2 regions of the Brevundimonas sp. NPDC007368 genome follow, and region 2 is predicted to be linked to the other one. Evidence: predicted binding sites of a transcription regulator. Region 2 holds the regulator's gene; the other holds the start of a gene.
The links. Region 2 encodes LexA, which represses DNA repair genes until DNA is damaged. Its sites were predicted from a motif close to ATGTTCNCNANNTGTTCT; they were not measured.
Positions count from the first base shown of each region.

Region 1: ACFYLW_RS06235 (putative DNA modification/repair radical SAM protein) is a predicted target of LexA. The motif match lies at 3,609-3,626, and genes of this name have one in related genera.

Region 1 is NZ_JBIAFA010000002.1:521,549-535,623, reverse strand. It holds gene ACFYLW_RS06260 (cisplatin damage response ATP-dependent DNA ligase) at 1-247, opposite strand, end outside; gene ACFYLW_RS06255 (ligase-associated DNA damage response exonuclease) at 247-1,266, opposite strand; gene ACFYLW_RS06250 (SDR family oxidoreductase) at 1,469-2,362, shown strand; gene map (type I methionyl aminopeptidase) at 2,380-3,150, opposite strand; gene ACFYLW_RS06240 (ParD-like family protein) at 3,147-3,359, opposite strand; gene ACFYLW_RS06235 (putative DNA modification/repair radical SAM protein) at 3,627-4,868, shown strand; gene ACFYLW_RS06230 (UdgX family uracil-DNA binding protein) at 4,868-6,313, shown strand; gene ACFYLW_RS06225 (TonB-dependent receptor domain-containing protein) at 6,543-9,065, shown strand; gene ACFYLW_RS06220 (alkaline phosphatase D family protein) at 9,077-10,759, shown strand; gene ACFYLW_RS06215 (autotransporter domain-containing protein) at 11,087-14,075, opposite strand, start outside.
Region 2 is NZ_JBIAFA010000002.1:299,300-313,374, forward strand. It holds gene lpxA (acyl-ACP--UDP-N-acetylglucosamine O-acyltransferase) at 1-132, shown strand, start outside; gene ACFYLW_RS05140 (UDP-2,3-diacylglucosamine diphosphatase LpxI domain-containing protein) at 129-980, shown strand; gene lpxB (lipid-A-disaccharide synthase) at 977-2,143, shown strand; gene ACFYLW_RS05150 (hypothetical protein) at 2,275-2,607, shown strand; gene ACFYLW_RS05155 (hypothetical protein) at 2,696-2,869, opposite strand; gene gltA (citrate synthase) at 3,003-4,304, opposite strand; gene gltX (glutamate--tRNA ligase) at 4,370-5,785, opposite strand; gene ACFYLW_RS05170 (ComEC/Rec2 family competence protein) at 5,952-7,958, shown strand; gene lexA (transcriptional repressor LexA) at 7,939-8,631, opposite strand; gene trpC (indole-3-glycerol phosphate synthase TrpC) at 9,754-10,551, opposite strand; gene trpD (anthranilate phosphoribosyltransferase) at 10,548-11,585, opposite strand; gene ACFYLW_RS05190 (aminodeoxychorismate/anthranilate synthase component II) at 11,590-12,180, opposite strand; gene ACFYLW_RS05195 (hypothetical protein) at 12,290-12,478, shown strand; gene trpE (anthranilate synthase component I) at 12,475-14,016, opposite strand; gene ACFYLW_RS05205 (peptidylprolyl isomerase) at 14,013-14,075, opposite strand, start outside.

The sequences.
Region 1 (14,075 bases), 220 kb from region 2:
TCTCCGCCAGGTCGCCGACATAGTCGTAGGACAGGCGGAAGAGTTCGGGATCGACCCGCCCCTCGACGACCTGACGAATTACAGCCGGCTTGGCGGCGGCGAAGGAGAGGGCGCCCGTCAGGGCGGCCAGCGCCCAGCCCCGGTCGGGATCGGGGGCGTCGGCCAGGTGGTCGCGGATCAGCCGCAGCTTGGCGTTGCGCGAGGCTGTGAAGGACAGCCTGTCGAGCAGGGCGGCGAAGGCGCGCATCAGTCGTCGTCCTCGTCTTCATAGCCGACCAGATGCAGGGCGCGGGCCTTCAGCCCCTGCAGTTCAGCCCAGCGGCGCAGGGCGTCGTCACGGCCGTGGGTGATCCAGATTTCCTGCGGCGACAGTTCGGTCAGGGTGGCGGTCAGCTCGTCCCAGTCGGCGTGGTCGGAGAGGATCAGCGGCAGTTCTACGCCGCGCTGGCGTACCCGCGCCCGGACGCTCATCCAGCCCGAGGCGAAGGCCGTGACAGGATCGGGGAAACGTCGGCTCCAGCGGTCGGCGATGGCGGAGGGCGGAGCGACGACGATGCGCCCGGCGAAGTCGGCCTTTGATCCCGTGGCCGGGGCCAGCGGTCCCAGATCGACGCCGAAATGCTCGTACAGCCGGTTCAGCCTTTCCAGGGCGCCGTGGACATAGATGGTCTCGTCATAGCCCGCCTCGCGCAGCAGACGGATGACGCGCTGCGCCTTGCCCAGGGCGTAGGCGCCGACCAGATGGGCCCGCTCCGGGAACTGCTGGACCGAGCGCAGCAGCCTTCCGATCTCCTGGGTGTCGGGAGGGTGGCGAAAGACCGGCAGGCCGAACGTCGCCTCGGTGATGAAGACGTCGCTCGGCACGGGCTCGAAGGCGGCGCAGGTGGGATCGCGACGGCGCTTGTAGTCGCCCGAGGCGGTGACGGTCAGGCCGCCCTGACGGACGGTCGCCTGGGCCGAGCCCAGAACATGTCCGGCCGGGGCCAGCGAGATCTCAACGCCGCCGACCTTGAGCCGCTCGCCATAGGCCAGAGCCTGGGTGCGCCCGGCGAAGTCCGCGCCATAGCGCTCGCCCATGATGGCCAGGGTCTCGACCGTGGCCAGGACGGCGCCGTGTCCCGCGCGGGCATGATCCGCATGACCATGGGTGATCACGGCCCGGTCCACCGGGCGCGGCGGGTCAATGTAGAAGTCGCCTCCCGGGCACCACAGGCCGGCGGGGGTGGGCTGGAGGACCGAGGCGAAACCTTGATTGGGCGAGGGCATGCGCTTCGGGCGTCTCCAGGTGAAGGCCGTCGCCCGGCGGCGGCAAGCGCGCCGTGGGGCGGCAAGGGAGAACGCGGCGGGCTCGCCAGCGTTGCGAGGGTCGGGTCGGCGGCCGGGTGGAACGTCGCGAGGGACGAGGACATTAGATCGGCGTCCCCTGCGCCGCCCCTGGCCGGGACAGGCGCCAAAACGAGGAAGAGCCATGTCCGATCGTCTCGCCATGCAGGATCCGCGCAACCAGTATCCCCGACCGCCCTTTCCCCGTCAGCCCCAGGCTGAACCCGGCCTGGCGGGCCGGATGATCCCGCGACCCGACCACGGAGAGGACAGCTATGTCGGACATGGCCGTCTGAAAGGGCGCCGGGCCCTGATCACGGGCGGTGATTCCGGCATCGGGCGGGCGACGGCGATCGCGTTTGCCCGAGAAGGTGCGGACGTGGCCATCGGCTACCTGCCGTCCGAGGAGGCGGACGCCGCAGAGGTGGTCGCCCTGATCGAGAAGGCCGGGGTGAAGGCCCTGGCCCTGGCCGGCGACGTCAGTGACGAAGCGTGGAACAGGACCATGACGGCCCGCGTCGTCGAGGCGTTCGGCGGCCTGGACATCCTGGTCGTCAACGCCGGCCACCAGCAGTACCGCGAGGATATATCAGAGGTTTCGACGGCGGATTTCGACGCCACGATGAAGACCAATCTCTACGCCTTGCACTGGATTTGTCAGGCCGCAGCGCCTCATCTGCCGCCGGGCGCGGCCATCATCACCACCGCCTCGATCCAGGCCTATGAGCCGTCGGACATCCTGTTGGATTATGCGACCACCAAGGCCGGGATCGTCGCCTACACCAAGGCCCTGGCCAAGCAGATGATCGAGAAGGGCGTGCGGGTGAACGCCGTCGCGCCGGGACCCTTCTGGACGGTGCTGCAGCCCAGCGGCGGTCAGCCTCAGGAGAAGGTTGAGCAGTTCGGGGCCCACAGCGCCTTCGGCCGGCCGGGGCAGCCCGTGGAGATCGCTCCGGTCTATGTCCTGCTGGCCTCCCAGGAAGCCAGCTTCGTCACCGGAGAGGTCTGGGGCGTGACCGGCGGGGCCGGGATCGGCTGACCAAAAGCCCGCCTGATCTAGGCGGCGTGCCGCGCTTCGTCCGGTCGAAGGGTCAGGACCCGGACGCCGTCGCGGGTGACGGCGACGGTGTGTTCGAACTGGGCGGAGAGCTTGCCGTCGGCGGTGACGACGGTCCATCCGTCGTCCAGGGTCTCCACGGTGCGGCGGCCCTGGTTGAGCATGGGCTCGATGGTGAAGACCATGCCTTCGCGCAGCCTCATGCCGGTTCCGGGCTTGCCGAAATGCAGGACCTGGGGCGCTTCGTGCATCTCGCGGCCTATGCCGTGGCCGCAGAAGTCACGCACGATGGAATAGCCGTTCTTCGTCGCGTGCCGCTCGATGGCGTGGCCGATATCTCCCAGCGTGGCGCCGGGACGGACGGTGCGGATCCCCTTCCACATGGCCTCATAGGTGGTCTGGACCAGGCGTCGGGCGGGGCGGGCCACCTCGCCGATGAGATAGGTCTTGCTGGAATCGGCGATGAAGCCGTCCTTCTCCAGGGTGATGTCCAGATTGATAATGTCGCCGTCGCACAGGATCTCGTCGGCGGACGGCACGCCGTGGCAGACGACCTGGTTGCGCGAACTGTTGAGCACGAAGCCGTAGCCGTACTGGCCCTTGCTGGCAGGTCGAGCTTTCAGTTCATCGACGATGAAGGTCTCGACCAGGCTATCGATCTGCAGGGTGCTCATGCCTGCCAGCGTCAGGCCGTCCAGATAGGTGAAGACCGAAGCCAGCAGCCGTCCGGCCTCGGCCATCAGTTCGATCTCGGCAGGGGTCTTGGTCATGCGACGGCAGAGCCGGCCAGGTCGGCGCAGACGCCGGCCGCCTTGAGTTCGCGCGCGGCCAGTTCCTGAAAGGACAGGCCGGGGTTCAACTCGCCCAGCATGCCGATCCTGATCCAGAAGGCGGCCTGGGCGTTGATGGAGCGACAGGAGGCCTTGCTGGCCCGGCGCAACTGCTCGTGCAGTTCGTCTTCGATATTGACGATGCCCATGGGGGATCCTGAATATATGTTTCGCACATGAATCATATATCGACATGTCTTGAAGGGCAAGCGCATGCGGTGATCCGCCTGCGGGCCTCGGCCGCTTCAGACTTCGAACACGCGGTAGGGCTTGTCGCCCAGGGTGAGAGCGGCGCGGGTCTGACAAGGGCTTTGGTCGCCGGGATCGGCGTCTCTGGCAGACGGCTCCATTGGCCTTCTGACCCATGCTTTACGGTCACGCTGTACCTTGTCGAGAAAGGAACGTATCATGAACAAATGGCGCGTATCGAACTTCGACGAAAGCTCTCCATCCTGTCTGACGCGGCCAAGTATGACGCCTCGTGCGCATCCTCCGGCGCCCCCAGGCGCAACTCCCTCGGGGGCAAGGGCGTAGGTTCGACGGAGGGCATGGGCATCTGCCACGCCTATACGCCGGACGGGCGCTGCGTCAGCCTGCTGAAGATACTGCTGACCAACTTCTGCATCTACGATTGCGTCTACTGCATCAATCGGTCGTCCTCGAACGTCGAGCGGGCGCGGTTCACGGTCGACGAGGTGGTCGACCTGACGCTGGCCTTCTACAAGCGCAACTACATCGAGGGACTGTTCCTCTCGTCCGGCGTCGTTCGCTCGGGGGATTACACGATGGAGCAGCTGGTCGAGGTTGCACGCCGCCTGCGCGAGGATCACGACTTTCGAGGCTATATCCACCTCAAGCTGATCCCCGAGGCGGACGAACGGCTGGTGGCTTTGGCGGGGCGCTACGCCGACCGTCTGTCGGCCAACATCGAGCTGCCGCGCGACGAGGCCCTGGGGCGGTTGGCTCCCGAAAAGGACGCCCGCCTGATCCGCAAGACCATGGGGCGGGTCAGGCTGAGGCTGGAAGCGGCCAGGCCCGGAAAGAGGGACCGGGCCCGCCCCCCGGCTTTTGCGCCCGCGGGCCAGTCGACCCAACTGATCGTCGGGGCGGACGGCGCGCCGGACACGGAAATCCTGGACCGCAGCGCCTCTCTCTATGGCGGTTACCGCCTGCGCCGGGTCTATTATTCGGCCTTCAGCCCCATTCCCGACAGCTCCAGCATCCTGCCGCTGTCGAAACCCCCGCTCATGCGCGAGCATCGCCTCTATCAGGCGGACTGGCTGATGCGCTTCTACGGCTTCACCGCGCCCGAGATCGGGGAGGGGGCGTCGGACGGCATGCTGGATCTGGCGGTCGATCCCAAGCTGGCCTGGGCGTTGAAGCGGCGCGACGTCTTCCCGACGGATGTCAATCTGGCGGCCCGCGAAGATCTGTTGCGCGTTCCGGGGCTGGGGGTGAAGGCGGTGGATCGCATCCTGTCTGTCCGGCGCTATCGCACCCTGCGCCTGGAGGACGTGGCGCGTCTGACGCGTTCCATAGACAAGGTGCGCCCCTGGATCGTCGCCCTGGACTGGACACCCGGAGGATTGACGGACGCGGCTGATCTTCGCGCCCGACTGGCCCCCAGCCGCGCACCGGAACAGTTGAGCCTGTTCTGATGCGCACCGCCAGGCTGGAGAACGAGACGGATTTCGCCGGATGGAAGGCGGTCGCTCGCCGGCTGCGCATGGACGGGGTCGAGCCCGCCAGCGTCCGCTTTGTCACGGCCGGTTCTTTCCAGGGCGGGCTTTTCGACGCTGACGGGGAGGCGAGCGCGATAGCCGTGGACGACGCCTTCGTCGTTCCTCGAGCCTTCATGGAAACGGCAGGCGACCTGATCCTGCATCGCGCGCCGGATCGGTTCGACCTGATGTACCGCTTGCTGTGGCGGCTGCGGGACGAACCCGATCTGATGCGGGTGGCGTCTGATCCGGATGTCGCCGCAGCGGCCGAGCGTGTGAAGAACGTGCGCCGCGCCAGCCACAAGATGAAGGCCTTCGTTCGTTTTCGTGAGACAAGCGATGCGCAAGGCGAGCGCTGGGTCGCCTGGTTTGAGCCGGCGCATCGCGTTCTGGAGAAGACCGCCCCCTTCTTCGCGCGACGCTACAGCACGATGCGGTGGACCATTCTCACGCCGGACGGGACCGCTCACTGGGATGGGGACGGTCTCGTCCTTGGCCCTCCGGGACGACAGGAGGAGGCGCCGCAGGACGACGAGGTCGAGGATTTCTGGCGCACCTACTATGCCTCGACCTTTAATCCGGCACGTCTGCGCACGCGCATGATGCAGTCGGAGATGCCGAAGCGGTACTGGAAGAACCTGCCCGAGGCGTCTCTGATTCCCGGACTGGTGGCCTCGGCCGCGACCCGCACCGAGGTCATGGTCTCCGAACCCTCGCCCCTTCCCAATGAGAAGTTCCGGCGCCTTCGCCCGCCGACCGTGGATCGGACGGCGACCGATGAGCTTGTCGCCTTGGAACCGGCGGACCTGGAGCGAGGCGTGCAGAACTGCCGTCGCTGCCCCCTCTGGCGGGATGCGACCCAGGGCGTTTGCGGGCAGGGAGCGCGCGAGGCGCGTCTGATGATCGTGGGCGAGCAGCCCGGCGATCATGAAGACCTGGCGGGACAACCCTTCGTCGGGCCAGCAGGTCAGGTTCTCGACGCCGCCCTGGCTGAAGCGGGCGTCCATCGCGCAGGGGTCTACCTGACCAATGCGGTCAAGCACTTCAAGCATGAGCCGCGCGGCAAGCGCCGCCTGCACAAGACGCCCGGCGCGGGCGAGGTCCAGGCCTGCCGTTGGTGGCTCGATCAGGAACGAAGACTCGTCAAACCGCGGCTCATCCTCGCCATGGGCGCGACCGCGGGCCTGGCGGTCCTGGGACGAAAGCCCTCCATCCTGTCGGAGCGGGGCGTCGTGATTGAAACCTCGGATGGCGCGCGCGTTCTGCTGACGCTCCATCCCGCCTTTGTCTTGCGTGCGCCCGATCCTGAAGCGCGTCGCCGCGCCTATGCGACACTCGTCGAAGACCTCAGGATGGCTTGGAAAGAAGCGGAGTTGGCCTGATCCGGTCCGACCTCGGCTGGGCCACGAGCAGTGACCACTAGCGTCGCTTGTCTACATTGACGGCAGGGGAGGCGTCGACGAGCGGCGCCTCCCTTGTCTCTTTAAAACTGTTTCGCATCCGGAGTGTTGGTCGCTGATTTGAAGCGCCAGCTTCACTGTGGATTTGCGGAGGCGTCGTGGGTGCGACACCGACGCCCACTACGCCTCCCGGACCTTCAAGGGGGATGCGATGTTGAAATCCGTGGCGAACAAGGCTGGCCTGCTGACGGGCGCGGCGATGCTGGGTCTGATGGCGGGCGGCGCGGCCCAGGCCCAGAGCGTGGCCCAGGACCATGTCTCGACAGTGGACGACGTCATCGTCACCGCCCAGCTGCGTGCTCAGGACCCGATCGAGGTTCCTTTCGCCCTGACGGCCTATAGCGGCCAGTTCCTTGAGAACCTGGGCGTGCAGGAGTTCGAACAGCTGTCGGCCTTCGTGCCCGGTTTCCTGGTGCAGAACCAGTCGCCGAACAATCCGGGCTTCGTCATGCGGGGCATCACCTCGGACTCGGGCGCGGCCACGGCCGAGCCGCGCGTTTCGGTGTTCCAGGACGGGGTGTCGATCTCCAAGTCGCGCGGTTCCTATGTCGAGTTGTTCGATCTGGAGCGGGTCGAGATCGCCAAGGGACCGCAATCGACCCTCTATGGTCGCGGCGCCTTGATCGGGGCGGTCAATCTGGTGCAGAACCGCGCCCGTCCGGGGCAGTTCGACGCCGAGATGCGCGCCGAGATCGGCGACTACGGCTACCGCTCGGTCGAGGGTTTCGTGAACGCGCCGGTAGGCGAGGATGCGGCCCTGCGTCTGGCCACGCGGATGAAGACCCGCGACGGTTCGGTCGAGAACCTGCTGGGCGGGGAAGACTACAACGGCATCGAAACCAAGGCCTTCCGCCTGTCGGGTGCCTGGGAGCCGACGGACACGCTGCGCGCCGACCTGATCGCCAACTATCAGACCGACGCCGCCACCGGCACCTCGTTCAAGTCCATCGCCTATGATCCGGCCGACCCGACGACGGGCGCTGTTCTGGGCGGGCGGGCGCCGTGGGACGGCGCGGCACTGACGCCGGGCGCCGCCTTCGACGGCGGAAAGAGCCTGGGCCTGGACCGCAAGGTGTGGGGCGTGACGGGTCTGGTGAAGTGGACGCTGACGCCGTCGCTGTCGCTGAACTCGACCACGGCCTATCGCCAGTTCGACTCCTACGAGACCTTCGACGCTGACGGTTTGTCGCTGCCGCTGCTGACGGCGGCGGAGGAGGCCTATGGCGAGCAATGGAGCCAGGAGTTCCGACTGAACTGGGACAATGGCGGGCGCCTGTCGGGCTTCGTCGGCGCCGGCTGGTTCCGCGAGGAGGGTTATCAGCGCACGCCGACCCAGTTCGACGAGCGCATCGCCCTGGCCCAACTGGCCGGACTGCTGGACGGATCACCGACGGCGGTGGGCCGCAACACCCTGCCTGTTTCGGCCTATCCGACCGTGGCGCGCCAGTTCCTGCAGGCGACGCTGACGCCCCTGGGCGCCGGGGCCCTGGCCGCGCCGATCGCGGCGAACCTGAAGTCGGCGCACATCGAGATCCCGATCAACAGCGCCGATCTGACCTCCTGGGACCTGTTCGCTGATCTGACGTTCAAGGCCACGGACCGGCTCGAGTTCGCGGGCGGGGTTCGCTACACCCGCGATGACAAGACCACGGGCTACGCCAGCTCGGTCGCCAACGGCCGGTCCATCGCCGGCGGTCTGCTGGCGGTGCTGCAGGGCGCGGTCCCGGCAGCCCAGGTTCCGGCCCTGCTGGGCGGTCTGGCCAATCCCAATGCAGTCAACCTGCCGGCCTCGGCCCTGCCGCTCTTTGGCCTGACGGCCCAGCCGACCGCCAACAACGGCGACTTCGTCTACGGCGACCATGATGACGACGGCTTCACCTGGCGTCTGACCGCCCGTTACGCCCTGTCGGACGAGGCCAGCCTCTACGCCAACTACGCGCGGGGCCGTCGCCCTGAGGTTCTGAGCGTCAGCGGCCCTTCCGCTCCGCTGGGCGCGCCGACCTTCAAGGTCATCGAGGCTGAGACGGTCGACAGCTTCGAAATCGGCGCCAAGGCGGCGCTGATGGACGGTCGCCTGCGTCTGGACGGCGCGGTCTTCCACTACGCCTATGACAACTTCCAGACCACGGTCCAGGAAGGCACCCGCTTCATCACCACCAATGCGGGCGAGGCCAGCGCCTATGGCTTCGAGGGGCAGGTCTTCTGGGCCGCCGCCGAGAACGTCGATCTGTTCGGCACCTACGGCTACAACCACTCGCGCTTTGAAGCGGGCCTCTATGACGGCAACCATTTCCGCCTGTCGCCGGACAACATGGCCTCGATCGGCGCGATCTGGCGTCTGCCGGTCGCGGGCGGCGTGGTCGAGGTCCAGCCGACCTGGACCTGGCAGTCCAAGGTCTTCTTCGACGACAACAACGACATCCCGGCCTTGCAGACCCAGAACTTCGTCGCCGACCTGGTCCAGGACGAATATCAGGACAGCTATGGCTTGCTGAACCTGCGGGTCCGCTACGCCTCGGCGTCCGGAAACTGGGGCGTCGAGGCCTTCGGCGAGAACCTGCTGGACGAGGAATACATCAAGGACGCGGGCAATACGGGCGATGCGCTCGGCCTGCCGACCTTCATCGCCGGACGCCCCGCCAGCTACGGCGTGGGCTTCACCGTTCGCTACTGAGGGCCAGGCGCATGACCATGAACCGTCGCGGCCTTCTGGGCCTGTTCGGGGCTGGAGCGGCCATCGGCGCGACGCCCGCAATGGCGGAGGCGGATTCGGTCGCTTTCGCTCACGGCGTCGCCTCAGGCGATCCCGGGACGGACCGGGTGATCCTGTGGACGCGCGTGACGCCGGGGGAGGGCTTCAACGGCCCGATCTCCGTGACTTGGCGCGTTCTGGATGGTGAAGCCGTAGCGGCTTCAGGCCGGTTCGAGACCGGTCCTGAGCGCGACTACACGGTCAAGATCGATGCCGCGGGTCTGCGTCCCGGCCGGGACTATCGCTATGATTTCGCCGTCGGCGAAACGCGTTCGCCGATCGGCCGCACCCGCACCCTGGCGGCCGAGGGCGTGACGCCGGTCAATCTGGCGGTCGTGTCGTGCCAGCTCTATCCGGGCGGCCTGTTCAACGCCTATGAAGCCATCGCCGCCCTGCCGTGGCTGGACGCCGTGGTCCATCTGGGCGACTACATCTACGAATATGGGTCCGAGGCCGACGCCTATGGCATGGTCACGGGCGCCGCGCTGAACCGCATCCCAGAGCCGCGCCACGAGATTGTGACCCTGGCCGACTATCGGAGCCGTCACGCCCAGTACAAGACCGACGCCGACCTGCAGGCCGCCCACGCACGCGTCCCCTTCATCTGCGTCTGGGATGACCATGAGACAGCCAATGACGCCTGGCTGCACGGCGCCGAGAATCACCAGCCTGAGACCGAAGGCGACTTCGCGGTTCGCAAGGCGGCGGCGCTCAAGGCCTACTATGAGTGGATGCCGATCCGCGAAGCGGCGCCGGGGGCGCTGAAGGAGGCCATCTATCGCAGCTTCCACTTCGGTGATGTGGCCAGCCTGATGATGGTTGAGACGCGGCTGACGGGTCGAACCGAGGCCCTGGATTACAGCAAGGATCTGACCGCCAAGGAGGGCCCTGACGGCGAAGCCGTGCTGGACCTCGATGCTTTCCGAGCCAGGCTCAATGACCCGGAGCGTGATCTGATGGGCCCGGAGCAACGCGCCTGGCTGACGCGCGAACTGGCGGCGTCCAAGGCGGCCGGCCGTCCGTGGCAGGTGCTCGGCAACCAGGTCGTGACCGCCCGCGTGGCCGGCCCCGACGTATCGCGCACCATGACGCCGGATCAGATCGAGGGCCTGATGGCGCGCGTGCCCGAGGCCTTCCGCGAGCAGTTCGAGCAAGCCCTTTTCCTGTTCAAGATGGGGCTGCCGTTCAATCTGGACGCCTGGGACGGCTATCCGGCGGGACGCGAGCGCCTCTACGCCGCCTTTGCCGAGGCGGGGGTCCAGCCCATCGTCCTGGCAGGCGACAGCCACGCCTTCTGGGTCAATGAGCTGAAGGATGCGAGCGGCGCCCGTCGCGCGATCGAATTCGGAACCAGCGCTGTCTCCAGCCCCTCGATCGGCGACGCCATCGGCGGCTTCCCGCTAGGGGCGGCGCTCATGCAGGCTAACGACGAGGTCGTCTTCTGCGACCAGTCGGCCAAAGGCTTCATTGTCATGACCTTGACGGCGGACAGGGCGGAGGCGGCCTTGATGCGGGTCTCGACCATCTTGGCCAAGCCGTTCGATGTCGTTCAACTGAAGCGCTTCAGTCTGGGGCTGGATGGCCGGCTCGCCGAAGAGACGGCCGCTTCGACGTAGGGCGCCCGGCGGAAGCGCGCAGGGGACGGAGGCTCGCTCCAGTCCTTGACGATGAGCTGGTGTCTTCCGAGGCCCCTTGGGGCACAATGGCGCGCGGAATCATGCGTCAGGAGGCTTGCATGTCGATCGGTCGAGCCGGCTTTGAGGTCTATCGCGGGAAGGGCCGCCACGCTCGTCGCGTTCGGATGGCGTCGGGCGGAGTCTTTTTGAACCTCTTCATGGCATGGCTCCGTCAGCGCGGCTGATCGAACCGCGTCGCTGTCGCATCACGAAAAAGGCCGCCGGGTTCGCCCGGCGGCCTTTTTGCAGTCCGTGATCGGGAGCCGATCAGAACTTGAAGCTGGCTCGCAGCAGCAGGGTGTAGCGGACGTAGTCTTCGAGCAGTTCGGCGTCGCCGGTGATGGAGAGCATGCCCAAATCGTTGCCGACGTTGAGGCGGAAGCCCAGGAAGGGGCCGCCGCCCTCGATGCTGGCGGGGTCGAGCGTGAAGGCGTCGCCGCCGGAGGCGAAGCGGGCGATGGTCGAGCCTGCATCGACCGAGAAGTTCTGACGCCAGCCAGCCCGGATTTCGGGGCGGATCCAGCCGTCCTTGCCGAAGCCGTACCCAATGTTCACGGCGGCGACGCCAGAGAACATATGGCCGTCGCGTTCGTCAATCTCGAGGTCGAAGCCGTCGCCACCGCCCTTTTCAGTGCGAGCGTCTTCGCTCAGCGAGAAGTACTCGCCGTAGATTTCGGGGCGGATGTTCAGCCGACCGAAGTTGCGTTCATACGAGGCCCCGCCCGCAGCGGCCAGAGTGAAGCCGTGCCAGTCGGACTCGTTCTTCAGGTTGATGCCGTCGGCGACCAGCTTGCGGGTCGCGTTGAACGAGGCGTAGCCGCCCGCTGCACGCGCCCAGGTTGTCCAGTACTGACCTTGAGCGCGCCAATAGAGGCCCAGCTCGAGCAGGTTGGCCGACAGGACCTCTTCCGCCGCCGCTTCAGGATCTTCCAGGTCGGAAGACGTGAAAGCTGCCGTGAGGCCGATCGCGCCCATATTGGTGCCGCGCTCGACGCCGCCGGCGACGCCGAAGCCTTCCGAACGGAAGCCGTAGGAGTCGGTCTTGTCCTTGTCGGCGTAGAAGTTGATTTCCTGGACCCAGGCGCTGGTCTCGCCCGGCGCAGCCGAAGCGTTGCGGCCGGTCAGGGCGCGGGTGACGGCATCGACGCCGCTGGCCAGGGAGAGCAGGGGGCCGCCGGAGTGATCGGGCAGCATCTGCTCATAGATGTCGAAGAAGCCGTCCCGGCCCGTCTGGTTCAGGATGGCGTTGCGAATCGCTTCGTTCTGGCCCAGCGCGCCATAGATCGAGTCATAGGCCGCAGCCTCGACGTCGATCATGCCAGCTTCTTCCGCTGTGCGGCGACGCGCATCGATATAGATGTCGCCGGCCGCCAGGTCAGCACCGGCCTTGACCACGAAGGCGTAGGGCGAGTTGGCCTGCACCGCATCGCCGTCAATGGTTCCAACATTCAGCGTGTTGGCGTCGATGATGGTGAAACGCGTCGGATCTTGAAGCAGGGAGTTGAAGCGAACGCCCAGCCCCGCGCCGTTGGCGATATTGGCGACGCCATCAACCTTGAAGCCGCTGCTTGCGCCATTGGCGGGATCAAGGGCGACGATCAGGTCGCCGTCGGCGCCGATATTCAGGTTGCTGATGGTCGTCACGCCGCTCTGACGAGCGTCGAGCGTGCCCTTGGAAATGTCGATATCCAGTTGCCCGTCGGAGTTGGTGATGGCTCCGCGGACGATAGCTCCGCCGGAGATCGACAGGCGGTCAGCCCCGGCGCCGAACGAGATATCGCCCTGAACCAGGCCATTCTGGATGTCCAGGAGATCTGCGCCTGAGCCAAGCTTGATGTCGCCGAAGGTGGTGGGCTCTCGCGAATCCGTCACGCCGTCGCCGTCGGTGTCGGGATCGGAGGTCGTGGCGGTTCCAGCAATGCCTTTCTGGGTGAAGGTGACGCCCGAAGTGTTGGCGCTGACGTCAATGGCCGTCGCCTTGCCGGTGATGGGGCTGCCGTCGGCGTTAGCCGAAACATTGGCCTGGATGGACCGGGTGTTGGTGATGGAGGTCAGGCTGCCGCTGAGATCCGCGATTGCGGTCGTATTGGCCTTGCCGCCGCCTGCCGTGGCCGCGATCGTGCCGTCATTGTTGAGTGAGGTGACGTTGGCGCCGGCTTCAATCTTGATGGCGGTGACCTGATCCGCGTTCGTAGTGGCGGAGGCCGCGCTGATGGTGCCGGTGTTGACCATGGTCGGCGTCGTCGCGCCGGCGGCGAAACGGATGGCGGTGGCGTCAGCCTCGTTCGCCAGAACCGCGATCGAGCCTTCGTTACGAACGCCGCCCTCAATGGAGACCGTCTGACCGCCCGCGACGCCGAACTGGACCGCCGTGGCGGCGACGTCGTCATAGACGCCGATGCCGAAGATCTCGCCGCGATTGACGAAGCCGTAGGCGTTGTTGCCGGTCCCGGCCACGCCGAGCGTCACTGCATTGTTCGCGGATCCCACAACGACAGCCGGTGCGGCGCCGTACGACGTGATCTTGGCGGCGCCCTCGTTGGCGTCGAGCAAGCCGTCGCCGTCGCGATCCGTGTCCTCGCGGTTCTTAACGCCGTCGCCGTCGTCGTCCTCATCGCCGTTCTTCACGCCGTCGCCGTCATCGTCGCCCTCGATGCCGGCGGCGCCATAGCTGGGGCCCACGTCGAAGAGGACGCCCTTAGTGGCGCTGGCCGATATGCTGACGGCCGGTCCGCCCTGCAGAAGGTCGTCGGCGTCGAGGTTCTCGAGGAACAGGACTTCAGCCGGCACCGTACCGGTCGTGGGCTTGCTCTGGGGGCGCGTGGTGTAACGGTAGCCGGTGGAGGTTACGGTCCCTTGAATGTTGAGACGTCCATCGACGGGGCCGTCAACGGCCACGCCGACGGCGTTCTCGCCACGGGCTGTCACGGAGCCCAGGATGTTCACATTGCCGGTGACGGGCCCCGTCACGCTGACGCCGCGCGTATTGTCGCCGGTGACCGAGATGGTGCCGAAGTTGGTGAGATTGCCGATCAGCGGCGCTTCGATGGAAACGCCGTACGAGTTGTTGCCTTCGACGAGGATAGAGCCCGAGGTCTCGACCAGAATGTCTCCGGTCTTGGGAGCGGGGCCCGTAACACGCAGGCCATAGCGGTTGTTGCCTGAGGCGAAAGGACCGTCCGGGTCGCCGTCCTTATCGGTGTCCTTGTATTCGTCGATGTCGTCCGAAATCGAGATTGAGCCGCCGATGGTGATC
Region 2 (14,075 bases):
GGCGAGGGCGTCTTCGCCGAGCGTCTGGACCGGGTCGAAACGACCTATGCCGACCTGCCCGAGATCATGGAGATCGTCGCCTTCATCCGCGACGGCGCCAAGCGGCCGCTCTGCCTGCCGGACGCGGAATGACAAGCCCGGAATCTGGGGCGCCCAAGCTGGCCCTGATCGCGGGTTCCGGTGATCTGCCTATCCGTATTGCGACGCGGTGCGAAGCCGAGGGGCGGGCGGTCTTCATCATCCGTCTGGCGGGCTTCGCCGACGAGCATCTGGTGCGCTGGCCGGGGGTAGAGTTCGGCATGGCCGAGATCGGCCGTATCCTTAAGGCGATGAAGGCCGAGGGTTGTGAGGCCGTCTGTTTCGCGGGCTATGTGAACCGGCCTGATTTCAAGACGCTGAAGCCGGATTTCAAAGGGGCGACCCTGCTGCCTGGCATCGTGGCGGCGGCCACCAAGGGCGACGACGCCCTGTTGCGCAAGATCCTCTCGGTGTTCGAGGCCGAGGGATATGCGGTCGAGGGCGCCGACGATATTTTGGGTGGCGAAGCCTTGGCGGCGGGCGCCTTGGGCGCGGTCACGCCGACAGGGGAGCAACTGCAGGACCTGAAGAAGGCGCTGCACGTTGCCGAAAAATCAGGTGAACTGGATATCGGCCAAGGTGCAGTCGTCTGCGACGGTCTGGTTTTGGCGGTCGAGGCGCAGGAGGGTACGGACGAGATGTTGCGCCGCGTCGCGGGTCTGCCCGCCGACCTGCGCGGCGCGCCCGGCGTGCTGAAGGGGGCGCTGGGCAAGGCGCCCAAGCCGATCCAGGACCTGCGGGTGGACATGCCGGTCATCGGGCCGCGCACGGTCGAACTGGCCGCCGCCGCCGGTCTGGCGGGCATTGGCGGTTTCGCTGGACGCCTGATCATCATCGACCATGAAGCCTTGGTCGAGACCGCCGATCGGCTGGGCCTGTTCGTCTGGGGCGTGGAAAGATGAGCCGTCCGCTGAAGATCATGCTGGTGGCGGCCGAGGCCTCGGGCGACGCCCTGGGCGCCGGTCTGGGGCGAGCGCTGAAGACGCGCCTGGGATCGGATGTCAGCTTTGTCGGCGTCGGCGGTCCCAAGATGGCGGCCGAGGGCGTGGCCAGCCCGTTCGACATCGCCGAACTGTCCATCCTGGGCTGGATCGAGGGACTGAAGGCCTATGGTCTGGTCAAGCGCCGGGTGGCCGACACGGTCGCCCTGGCCAAGGCCGAGCAGCCGGACGCCGTCGTCCTGATCGACAGTTGGGGCTTCACCATCCGCGTGGCCAAGGCTCTGCGCGAGGTGCTGCCCGGCGTGCCGCTGATCAAGTATGTCGGACCACAGGTCTGGGCCTCGCGTCCGGGTCGGGCCAAGACCCTGGCCGCCAGCGTCGATCATCTGCTGTCGCTCTACAGCTTTGACGCGCCCTGGTTCGAGCGCGAGGGTCTGCCGACGACGGTCGTGGGGTCACAGGCCCTGCATGTCGACATGGCTGGCGCCGACGGCGCCCGTTTCCGTGCCGCCCGTGGAATCGCCGCCGATGCGCCCCTGCTGCTGGTCCTGCCGGGCAGCCGCCCCAGCGAGATCACCCGCATGACGCCCGTCTTCGAGGCGACGGTGAAGCGCCTGAAGGCGGCGAACCCGTCGCTGGAGATCGCCGTGGTCGCCGCCGGCACGGTCGCCGCCGATGTGGCGGGCCGTGTCGCCGCCTGGCCCTTCCGCGCCCATCTGGCGCCCGAAGCCGACAAGTACGATGCGATGAAAGCGGCCAATGTCGCCCTGGCCACCAGCGGCACGGTCTCCACCGAACTGGCCCTGGCCGGTGCGCCCATGGTCATCGCCTACAAGATCGACGGGCTTTCCTATCTGCTGATGAAGAAGCTGGTGACGGCCAAACACATCACCCTGTTCAACATCGCCGCCGACGAGCGCATCGCGCCCGAGTTCATCCAGAACGACGCCACTCCCGAGAAGTTGACCGAGGCGGTCGGGCGGCTGTTAGCCGACCCGCAGGCGGCGGCTGATCAGGCTGCGCGTCAGACGGCCGCACTGGACCTGATGGGGCGGGGCGGGCCCGACCCGTCGGAACTGGCGGCTGACGCCGTCCTGCGGGTGATTGCGGCTCGAAAGGGCTGAAGGTGCAGACTGTAACGTCGGTGTGTGGTGCCTCAAAGCGCGTCCGCGTTCGACCCGTTGTGGACATTCCCGACGTCCGCGGTTGAGCTCCGCTATCCCCTGATCTAGCCTCCGGCAAAGCGGAGGCGCGCATGAAGGTTCGATCGTTGATTGCGGCGCTAGGATGTGCCCTGGCCGTCAGCGGCTGCGCATCTAGCGGGCAACTCGTCGGCACTGCGGCCGATGGCACGCCGGTCTATGGCAGGAGCTTCACCCCAACCGAACGTGATGGCGCCGTCACTCTGAACTGTGCCGTCGGTGATGATCGAAGGCTAGCGGACTGTCGCATCGTCAGCGAGCGTCCAGAAGGCAAAGGCTTCGGTGCGATCGCGTTGGCCTCTGCTTCCAAGCCAGAAGCCCGCCTGAGAGGAAATTCCCGCGCGGGATCGCGCGTTGAATTCACATTGCGCTTTCGCGAGGATTGAGCGCACGAACCATCCCTCCTAGCGTCCTTCCACGGCCGCTAGGGCGAAAGACCGCTTTCCACCCTGAGCGGACTCCCAAGACGGCCGCTTAGCGCGTCATCCAGGGCTTGTTCGTGCCGGACTTTACCGTGACCGACTTGTCGCGCTGCAGGCCGCCCTTCTGGGGCGGGCCGGAGCGCGCTTTCAGGGCGGCCTGTTTCAGGCGCAGCGCCTTCTGGGCGGGGGTCTCGGCGGCGGGGGCGTCGTCTTTGTGGTCGCTCATGTCGATTCCCTAGCATGGCGGAGCCGTTTCGGCGGCGTGGGGTGAACAAAAAACGCCGGAGCTTTCGCCCCGGCGTTTTTCATTCTTGTTTGGCCGTGGTCAGAAGGTGCAGCCTTCTCGACCCGACACGGCCTTAGCCGCGCTGTTCGATCGACACGTAGTCGCGTTGCGTCGGGCCGGTGTAGAGCTGACGCGGGCGACCGATCTTCTGGGTCGGATCCGACATCATTTCTTGCCACTGCGAGATCCAGCCCACGGTGCGCGCCAGGGCGAACAGGACGGTGAACATGGTGGTCGGGAAGCCCATCGCCGACAGGGTGATGCCCGAATAGAAATCGACGTTCGGGAACAGCTTGCGCGAGGTGAAGTATTCGTCCGACAGGGCGACGCGTTCCAGTTCCTTGGCGACCTGGAACAGCGGATCGTTTTCACGGCCGGTAGCCGCCAGCACTTCATAGGCCGACTGCTGCATGACCTTGGCGCGCGGATCGTAGTTCTTGTACACGCGGTGGCCGAAGCCCATCAGCTTGTACTTGCGGTCCTTAACGCCCTGGATGAACTCAGGAATGCGGTCCGGCGTACCGATTTCCTTGAGCATGTTCAGCGCTTCTTCGTTAGCGCCGCCGTGCGACGGGCCCCACAGGCAGGCGATGCCGGCGGCGATACAGGCGAACGGGTTGGCGCCCGACGAACCGGCCAGACGGACGGTCGAGGTCGAGGCGTTTTGCTCGTGGTCGGCGTGCAGGGTGAAGATGCGGTCCATGGCGCGGACCAGGGCCGGATCGACCACATAATCCTCGGCCGGAACGGCGAAGCACATGCGCAGGAAGTTCTCGGCGTACGACAGGTCGTTGCGCGGCGAGATGAAGGGCTGGCCGATGTGGTACTTGTAGGCGCGGGCGGCGATGGTCGGCATCTTGGCGATCAGGCGGATCGCCGAGATGTCGCGCTGCACCGGATCATGGATGTCCAGGCTGTCGTGATAGAAGGCCGACAGAGCGCCGACAGTGCCGACCATGATCGACATGGGGTGGGCGTCGCGACGGAAGCCTTCGAAGAAGCGGTCGAACTGGGCGTGCAGCATGGTGTGCCGCGTGACGCTCTGCTCGAACTTCTCGTACTGGGCGGCGGTCGGCAGTTCGCCGTGCAGCAGCAGGTGGCAAACTTCAATGAAGTTCGACTTTTCGGCCAGCTGGTCGATGGGATAGCCGCGGTGCAGCAGCACGCCGGCGTCGCCGTCGATGTAGGTCAGAGCCGATTCGCACGAGGCCGTGGAGGTGAAGCCCGGGTCGAAGGTGAAGGCGCCGGTTGCGCCGTACAGCTTGCGGATGTCGATGACGTCCGGTCCGGTCGAGCCCGCGAGGACGGGAAGTTCGACGTTCTTGTCGCCGTAGGTGAAGGTCGCCGTGCCGGCGGGTTTCGCTTGTTCAGTCATCTAGGCCCCTTTTGTTTTCCTTCGACCGGGCGCGGGGAGGCGTCGGCCTGCGTGGTTATGGGTGTTCACTTAGTCTGTTGCAGCGCATCATCCAAGCGCCCCAGACCTTCGTCGCGTCCCAGGGCTGCAAGAATCCGCGCGATGTCGGGCGACACCGAGCCGCCAGTCAAAGCGCCGCGCATGGAAGGCCCTATTTTTCCGAAACCTACGCCTTCTTCCTCAGCGAAGGCCTTAAGTTCGGCTTCGAGGGCGAAAACGTCCCAGCTCTGGAAAAGACGGAGCCGTTCACGGAGTCGTGAAATTCGCTCGCCGCCTTCGCCGCTTAGCAAACCACGGGTTTTCTCATCGAGAGCGAGCGGACGCTGCTTCAGGACGAACTCGGTCTGGGCGACCAGTTCCACGACGGTCTTGGCGCGGTCCTTGACGAAGGGCATGGCGCGCAGCAGGCGGGCCTCGTCGTCGGGCTGCAGGGCGCGGCCCTGGGCCAGGTGGGCGTCCAGGGTCAGCTTGGCCAGACGATCGTCCTCGGCTAGGCGGATCCAATGGGCGTTGACGTGGGCCAGCTTGTCGAAGTCGAGGCGAGCGGGGGCCTTGCCGATGCCCGGCAGGTCGAACCATTCGATCGCCTGTTCGTCGCTGAACAGTTCGTGGTCGCCGTGGGCCCAGCCCAGACGCGCCAGATAGTTGCGCATGGCCTCGGGCAGATAGCCCATCTCGGCGTATTCATGAACCGCCTGGGCGCCGTGGCGCTTGGACAGCTTGGCGCCGTCGGGACCGTGGATCAGCGGGATGTGGGCGAAGGTCGGACGGGTCCAGCCCAGAGCGTCATAGATCAGGCTCTGGCGGGCGGCGTTGTTCAGGTGGTCGTCGCCGCGAATGACGTGGGTCACGCCCATGTCGTGGTCGTCCACCACCACGGCCAGGTTGTAGGTCGGGGCGCCGTCCGAGCGCACGATGACCAGATCGTCCAGCGACGAGGATTCCCAGCGCACGCTGCCTTGCACCGCGTCATCAACCACGACGGCCTGATCCAGCGGGCGGCGGAAGCGGATGGTGGAGGGCTTGGCCAGATCGTCGACGGTCGGTTCACGGTCGCGCCAGGGCGAGACGAAGTCGCGGCCCTCGGCCTTGGCGGCGTCGCGCAGGGCGTTGGTTTCGTCGGCGGTCAGGAAGTCGCGATAGGCATGGCCCGAGGCCAGCAACTGCTCGGCGACCTCGCGGTGGCGGTCGGCGCGGGCGAACTGGAAGACCGGCTCTTCGTCGCCGAACAGCTCCAGCCAGGACAGGCCGTCGAAGATGGCCTTGACGGCGTCGTCGGTCGAACGCTCGCGGTCCGTGTCTTCGACGCGGATCAGGAATTTCCCGCCCCGGCTCTTGGCGTACAGCCAGTTGAATAACGCGGTTCTCGCCCCGCCGATATGCAGGTAGCCTGTGGGCGAGGGGGCGAAGCGGGTGACGACAGTCGAGGAAGGGGAGGTCATTCAGGAAGGGTCCGTTGCGGAGGCCCTTATACGCCCGCGCGCGCCAAAGCGAAGCCTTGCCTTAAGGGTTCTTGACGGGGCGCGCGCCGAGGTCGCGGCGCAGACAGATCGGTGGCGATTGTGGGCGCCGGTCTTCTTTGGCGGCGGGTGTGCGATCTATTTCGCGTTGAAGATTGAGCCGGCGGGATGGCCGCTGATGCTGGCGGCGGTGCTGACAGGCGGGGCCTGGCTGGCAGGGCGGCGGGTGGGGCTGGCGCCGCGCTGGACCCTGCTGCTCTTGATGCTGGCTTGCCTGTGCGGCGGGGCGGCGGTCGCCAAACTCAGGACCGAGGCGGTCAGCGGGCCGATCGCGCCGACCTTGGCCGAACCGGCCATGGTCGAGGCCTGGGTCATGGATGTCGACAGCCCCGGCGAGCGCGGCGCGCGAATCGTCGTGGCGCCGGTGCGGATCAAGGGATTGGCGCCCGAGGCGACGCCGGTTCGGTTGCGGGCGACGGTGCGCGGCGCGCCCCCTGCGCCGGGAACGGCCGTGCGGCTCTACGGCATTATGAATCCGCCGCCCGCGCCGGCCAGCCCGGGAGCCTATGACTTTGGTCGCAACGCCTATTTCCAGGGTATGGGTGGGACGCTGTTCGCGCTGGGCCAGACGCGGCCGACCGCTCTGCCAGAGCCGCCATGGCGAGTGCGGATGGCGATGAAGATCAATGCTGCCCGCTATGCCCTGGCGCAGCGGATCGTGGCGCGGCTGGGCGAGCGGACGGGCGGGATCGCCGCCGCCATGACCACGGGACATGAGACCTGGATCGGGCGCGAGGATCTGGACGCCATGCGCGATTCCGGGCTGGCGCATATCCTGTCGATCTCGGGCTTGCACATGGCCATCGTCGGCGGTTTTGTCTTCTTCGCCGTGCGGCTGGGCGTCGCGCTTTGGCCGTGGCTGGCGCTCAGGGTGTCGGGCAAGAAGGTCGCGGCGGTCGCGGGGCTGATCGCGGTCGGGACCTATCTGGTGGTGTCGGGCGCGCCGCCGCCCGCCGAGCGGGCGGCGATCACGGCATCCATCGCCTTTGTCGCCATCCTGCTGGATCGTCAGGCGGTGACCATGCACGCCCTGGCGGTGGCGGCTTTCACGGTTCTGTTGCTGCAACCCGAGGCCATCGTCACGCCAGGGTTCCAGATGTCGTTTGCGGCGACAGCGGCTCTGGTAGCGCTGTCCGAGGTCTGGCCGCGCCGGATCAAGGAGATCTCCGCGCCCTGGCCCATCGTGGCGGCGCAGAGGCTGGGCAGTTGGCTGCTGATCGCCTGCACCGCCAGTCTGGTGGCGGGCATGGCGACCGGGCCGTTCGCCATGCAGCATTTCAACCGCACCGCCGTCTATGGCCTGGTCGCCAACCTGGGCACGGCGCCGGTCGCGGACTTCATCCTGATGCCCGCGCTGGCGCTGGGCGCGGCGCTGGAGCCGCTGGGGCTGGGCGCGCCCTTCCTGTGGCTGGCGGGCAAGGGCGTCGATCTGATGCTGGCCATCGGCCACTGGACGGCGGGGTTGCCGGGGGCGGTGCGGACCATAGCCAGCGCGCCGGCGGCGGCTCTGCCGGTCGCTTTCCTGGGCATCCTGTTCATCTGCCTGTGGCGCGGGCGGTTGCGCTGGCTGGGCCTGCCGCTGGCGGCGGCGGTGCTGATCTGGCCGCGTCCGGCGGCGCCGGATCTGTGGATCGGCGACGGCGGGACCAATGCGGCCTGGCGGCCGGCCGAGGCGGCGGTCGTGGTGCGGCCCGGCGTCCGCCAGTTCGCGGCCGATCTGTGGTCGCGGCGGCGCGGGTTGGCACTGACGCCGAGACCGGAGGAGGGCTGGGCCTGCAGGCGGTCGTTCTGCGCGCCGGAAGCACCTGAGGCCGGGCCGGTCGCCCTGTGGTGGGGCAAGAAGGCGCCGTCGGTCGAGCAGTTGGACGCGATCTGCCGGTCGGCGTCGGTCGTCAGCAGCCGGGCCGATTTGACATGGTTGCCCGCTTCATGCGCGGACCGGCTGGTGCTGGACGGCGTGGACTACGCGCGCGGGGGCTCGGTCGAGCTGTGGCGCGTCGGCGCGGGCTGGAAGGCGGTCTGGGCGACCGACGTGAGGGGGCGCAGGCCCTGGACCCGTCAGGCCGATCCCGACTTCAGTGATAGCGGCGGATAAGGCCGACCAGCTTGCCCTGAACCGCGACCTGATCCGAGCCGTAGATCTTGGTCTCGTAGTTGCGGTTGGCGGGCTCCAGGGCGATGGAGGCGCCCTTCTTGCGCAGGCGTTTCAGCGTCGCCTGTTCACCCTCGACCAGGGCCACAACGATCTCGCCGGACGAGGCGTCGGCGGTCGATTTGATTATCACCATGTCGCCGTTGAGGATGCCCGCCTCGATCATCGAGTCGCCCTCGATCTCGAGCAGATAGTGCTCGCCTGCGCCCAGCATGGTTTCCGGTACCGGATAGCGGGCGGTCTCATGCTCGATGGCGTCGATGGGGGTGCCCGCCGCGATCTTGCCCATCAGGGCCAGTTCGCGCGTGTCGTTGGCAGGCTCAGCGGCGCGAGGGCGACCGCCGCCCTCGATCACGCCGGGCTTGAAGCCCGCGTGGCCGCGCGGCGCGCCCGCGGTCGCCTGTTCCGGCAGCTTGGTCACTTCCAGCGCGCGGGCGCGGTGGGCCAGGCGGCGGATGAAGCCGCGCTCCTCCAGCGCCGTGATCAGGCGGTGGATGCCCGACTTGGACGCCAGATCCAGCGCCTCCTTCATCTCGTCGAAGGAGGGCGAGACGCCCGTTTCCTGAATCCGTTCATGAATGAACATCAGGAGTTCGTGCTGCTTCTTGGTGAGCATGGGCGCAAGGCTTCCAGAACAAGGCGTGAACCGTTGAGGATGTTCTGTAAGTGTTCTTGCTGAATGTCAACTCGGCCGCGTTGAGGGGGCGCTGCCGCTCAAAGCGGTTTCTCTGGATGTCAGCTAAGGGTGGAAAGCTGCAACACCGACTCATGAGGCCCCCTCATCAGCCTCATTGACGTGTCTGAGACGCCTGCGCCTCTGTCTCTCGCGCCGTCGTCGCTCACGAGCTTCGAACCGCTGGATCCAAAAATATCCTCTCCAGCCGAAGAGCAAGCACCAGGGCGCTCCCCAGATCACACTAATGGCGACCGTGGCTGCTGTAGCTCCGAAAAGCAGCATTGGCACTAACCCCACTGAGACTATGAGGACGAGCCAGTTTCCCACACGGTAAAACTCATGATCGAACTCTCGGTCTAGCCAGCGAACGATCGGGTGATGGTGGGGTGTAGTTTTGGGCACCTACAAACGGGACATTGAAAGTAGTCTATCGTCAAGTTCCGCAATGGGTCGATTACGGTCCTGGGCACCGGAGCCCAGAGCGGACATTGGCCTCCAGGCCGAAAAGCGGTCGCCGTCGATGTCAGCTAAAAATGGGAAGCGGATGTTCCACATTTATATCCGAAAGACAGGAGACCCCGTGATGCCCATGATCAATCCGGTTGGGCGTCATGTGCGAACGCACGCGCCTGTCGCGTTATCAGGCTGTTTGATCGCGGCTTGTACGGGAATGACGGGTCACAGCGCGCCCATTTCGTCAGCGCTAGTCGCTCCGACCAACGAGGAAGTCGTCGCATATGTTCAGACGCATTGGTCCAGCTACTCGGAGCGGACCGCACGCTTTCAGCAGCGTCCAAACGACAACGTGTCCCTCATTGGCGTTCGAGACGTCTCCTGTGGATCATATTACGGCATCCCCGAGTGCCGATTTACAGTGACGGTTAGCATCGATGGCGGATCACCTGTCGATCAGCGCCTGTCGAGCCAGTTTGATAGATACCCAGACGGAAAGCTGTTTGAGACAATCGTGCTTATCCATGAGCGCAGGTGGTAAGAGCTGCACCCCGCCAACGTCCGCGACGGGTCGGAAGCTGACATTTCCTGCTGGGCCGATATCCGACGTTAACTCAGCGACAGCAGGGCCTTCGTCGCCGCTTCCACGTCGTCCTGACGCATCAGGCTTTCGCCGACGAGGATGGCCTGGGCGTGGGCGTCGGCGACGCGCTGAACGTCGTCAGGGGTGAAGATGCCGCTTTCGGCCACCAGCAGGGCTTTCACGGGGCTCAGCATCGACAGGCGCTCGGTGGCGTCGAGGTCGACCTCGAAGGTGCGAAGGCTGCGGTTGTTGATGCCCACCAGATCGCCGCCCAGCTTGCAGGCGCGGGCCATTTCGGCCTCGTCGTGGGTCTCGATCAGGGCGTCCATGCCGAAGCGCTCGGCCTCGGCCAGCAGGTCGGCGGCCAGGGCGTCGTCGACCATGGCCAGGATGATGAGGATGCAGTCGGCGCCCAGGGCGCGGCTCTCGGCCACCTGCCAGGGATCGACCAGAAAGTCCTTGCGCAGGCAGGGCAGGGCGACCGCGTCGCGGGCGGCGGCCAGGAAGGCGTCGTCGCCCTGGAAACTGGGGCCGTCGGTCAGGACGGACAGGCAGGTGGCGCCGCCGCGCTCATAGGCCTTGGCCAGCGCGGGCGGGTCGAAGTCGGCGCGGATCAGGCCCTTGGACGGGCTGGCCTTCTTGATCTCGGCGATCAGGGCGGGGCGGCCGGTTTCTTCGGCGACCCGTTCCAGAGCGGCGCGGAAGCCGCGCGGGGCCGAGGCCTGGGCGGCGAGGACCTCGATGGCGTCCTGAGAGGTCGCGAGCTTGCGGGCGGCCACGTCGTCGCGCTTGTAGGCGGCGATCTTCGCCAGAACGTCGGTCATGCGGCCTCGTCAGGTTGGATAGGGGTGTTGGTGACGCGCACCAGGGTTTCCAGCGCGCGGGCGGCGCGACCGTCGTCGATGACGGCGGCGGCCAGTTCGGCGCCTTCACGCAGGTCGGCGGCGCGATCGGCCACGAGCAGGGCGGCGGCGGCGTTCAGCACGACGATGTCGCGATAGGGACCGCGCGCGCCCGCCAGCAGGGCCGTCAGCGCCGCTGCATTGTGCTCGGCGTCGCCGCCGCGCAGGTCGTCCAGCGTCGCCAGCGGCAGTCCGGCGTCGGCGGGGGTGACGGTGAAGCGGCGGACGGCGCCGTCTTTCCACTCGGCCACCTCGGTCGGGCCGGTCGTGGTCAGTTCGTCCAGACCCTGGCCGTGGACGGTCCAGGCGCGCCGGGCGCCGAGGCGGCCCAGCACCTCGGCCAAAGGCTCCAGCAGGGCGGGATCATAGACGCCCATGACCTGACGGTTCGCGTGCGCAGGATTACAAAGCGGGCCCAGAAGATTGAAAACCGTACGGAAACCGATCTCGGCGCGCACCGGCCCGACGTGGCGCATGGCCCCGTGATAGGTGGGGGCGAACAGGAAGGCGATGCCGGCCTGATGCAGGGCGCGGGCTTGCTGCGGTACGGTGGCGTCGAGGTTGACGCCGAGCGCGGCCAGGACGTCGGAGGAGCCGGATTTGGAGCTGATGGCGCGGTTGCCGTGCTTGGCGACCTTGAGCCCGGCGCCCGCCAGGACGAAGGCGGCGGCTGTCGAGACGTTATAGGTGTGCTGGCCGTCGCCGCCGGTGCCGCAAGTGTCGATCACCTCGTCGAAGGCGTGATCCAACGACAGGGCGGCGTCGCGCATGGCGGTGGCGAAGGCGACGATCTCGTCCACCGTCTCGCCGCGGATGCGCAGGGCCGTGACGGCGGCGGCGACCTGCGACGGGGTCGGTTCGCCGCGCAGGCAGGCCGAGAAGAAGGCGTGGGCTTCATCCGATGTCAGGACACGCCCGTCCACCAGCTTGCCCAGCAGAGGCTTGAAACCATCCATCGGTCTAGACCGTGGCCAGCCGCTTGACGCCCGCCAGGTCAAGGAAGTTGGCGATCATGTCGTGGCCATGCTCGGTGGCGATGGATTCCGGGTGGAACTGGACGCCGTGGATCGGCCGGGTGCGATGGGCCAGACCCATGATCTCGCCGTCGGCGGTCCAGGCGGTGACTTCCAGTTCGGCCGGCAGGGTCTCGCGGCGCACAGCCAGGGAGTGATAACGGGTGGCGGTGAAGGGCGAGGGCAGGCCGGCGAAGACGCTGCGGCCCTCATGCTCGATCGGCGAGGTCTTGCCGTGCATCAGGGTCTTGGCGCGGATGACGTCGCCGCCAAAGGCCTGACCGATGGCCTGATGGCCCAGGCAGACGCCAAAGATGGGCATGTCCAGCGGCGCGGTCGTGATCAGGGGCAGGCAGATGCCGGCCTGATCGGGGGCGCAGGGCCCGGGCGAGAGCAGCACGGCCTCGGGCTTCAGGGCCCAGGCTTCGTCCACCGTCAGGTCGTCGTTGCGGACGACGTGCGTCTGGGCGCCCAACTCCGCGAGGTAGTGGACGAGATTGTAGGTAAAGCTGTCGTAGTTATCGACGACGAGGATCATGGCAGGGTTCTTAAGACGGGAGTGACGACGCGCCAAGCGAAGGCGGACTGAAAGCGGACGTTAAGCTGTCCGCGCGATACAGGAGCATCGCCATCGGAAGAAATCCGTCTTGACCCGCTTAGAAGCCATCCGCGACGCCCAGGCCCTGCTCGATGAGCCGGCCATAGAACAACCCAAGCCGCTGCGCCTGCTGGCGGCGGCCGCCTTCGCCGCGACGGCGGCGGTGCTGCTGGCGGGGACCATGGTCGTCGGCCCCGGCGTGTCGTTCGACCAGGGTTCCACGGTTTCCAATCCTTAGACTGAGCCGTTCGCGCCCTGGCCGCGAGTCGTCGCGGTGAATCGCCACGCGTCCTCGGCCGCCTTCATCGGGGCGCGGGCCTTGGCCAGGGTTTCGGCGTATTCGGCCGCCGGGTCGCTGTCGGCGACGACGCCGGCGCCGGCCTGAACGAAGATCTTGTTGTCCGCGAACATGGCGGTGCGAAGGACGATGCAGATGTCCGCCTCGCCATTGGCCGAGATATAGCCCACGCCGCCGCCATAGCCGACGCCGCGCTTCTCGGTTTCCAGCTCGTCGATGATCTCCATGGCCCGGACCTTGGGTGCGCCGGACAGGGTGCCGGCGGGCAGGGCGGCCAAAAGGGTATCCACCGCGTCCAGCTTGGGATCCGCGGCGCCGCGCACGTTGGAGACGATGTGCATGACCTGGCTGTAGCGCTCGACGACAAAGCTCTCCGTCACCTCGACCGAACCGGGCGATGAGACGCGGCCCACATCGTTGCGGCCCAGATCGAGCAGCATCAGGTGTTCGGCGCGTTCCTTGGGATCGGCCAGAAGTTCGGCTTCAAGCGCCTTGTCCAGTTCGGGCGTGGCGCCGCGCGGGCGGGTGCCGGCAAGGGGGCGAATGGTGACGCGACCATCCTTCAACCGGACCAGGATTTCCGGGCTGGAGCCAGCCAGCTGGAAATCGACGTAGTCGAGGAAGAAGAGATAGGGCGACGGGTTGCCGCGACGCAGGGACCGATAGAAGGCGAACGGGTCCTGGTTCCACGGGGCCGAGAAGCGGTGCGCCAGCACGACCTGGAAGATGTCGCCGGCGGCGATGTAGTCCTTGGCCCTGGCGACCATGGCGTCGAAGCCGGCGGCATCGACGGGCGAGCGGAATTCTGGGGCAGGAACCGGCGCGGCTTCGCGCTGGATCGGCAGGGGGCCGCGAAGGCGATCCTCGAAGTCGTCGAGGCGGGCGAGGGCGGCGCTGAAGGCCGTGTCGGGATCAGCCGCACTGTCGGGGTAAGCGGCGGCGATCAGGACGATCTCATGCTTCACCGAGTCGAAGATGGCGACCAGCGACGGGCGCGCCATGACGGCGTCGGGCAGGTTCAACGGGTCGGGGTTCGCAGGGCCCAGGGGCTCCAGCAGCCGCACCATGTCGTAGCCGAAGACGCCGAACAGGCCGGCGGCCATGGGCGGCAGATCGTCGGGCAGGTCGAACCGGGTGGCGGCGATCAGGGCGCGCAGCGACTCCAGCGCTGGGCGGTCCTCGGGCGTGAACCGGTCGGCCAGAACGGCTTCGCCGCGCGCCATCTCGGCCTGACCGTCGCGGCAGCGCCAGACGACGTCGGGGGCCAGGGTGACGATCGAATAGCGGCCGTTGACCGCGCCGCCTTCGACCGATTCCAGCAGGCTGGCGTAGGGCCGTCCGTGACCGACCTTGAGGAAGGCCGAGACGGGCGTTTCCAGGTCGTCGATCAAGCGGCGAACGACGACCTGGGGGCGGCCTGATTTCAGGCCAGAGACAAACGCGGCGCGTTCAGCTTCGTGTCCAACGCCTGCGCTCATTTCTTGGCGGGCGCGGGGGCTGGAGCCGCCGGAGCGGTTGCGGCAGGGGCTTCGATGCC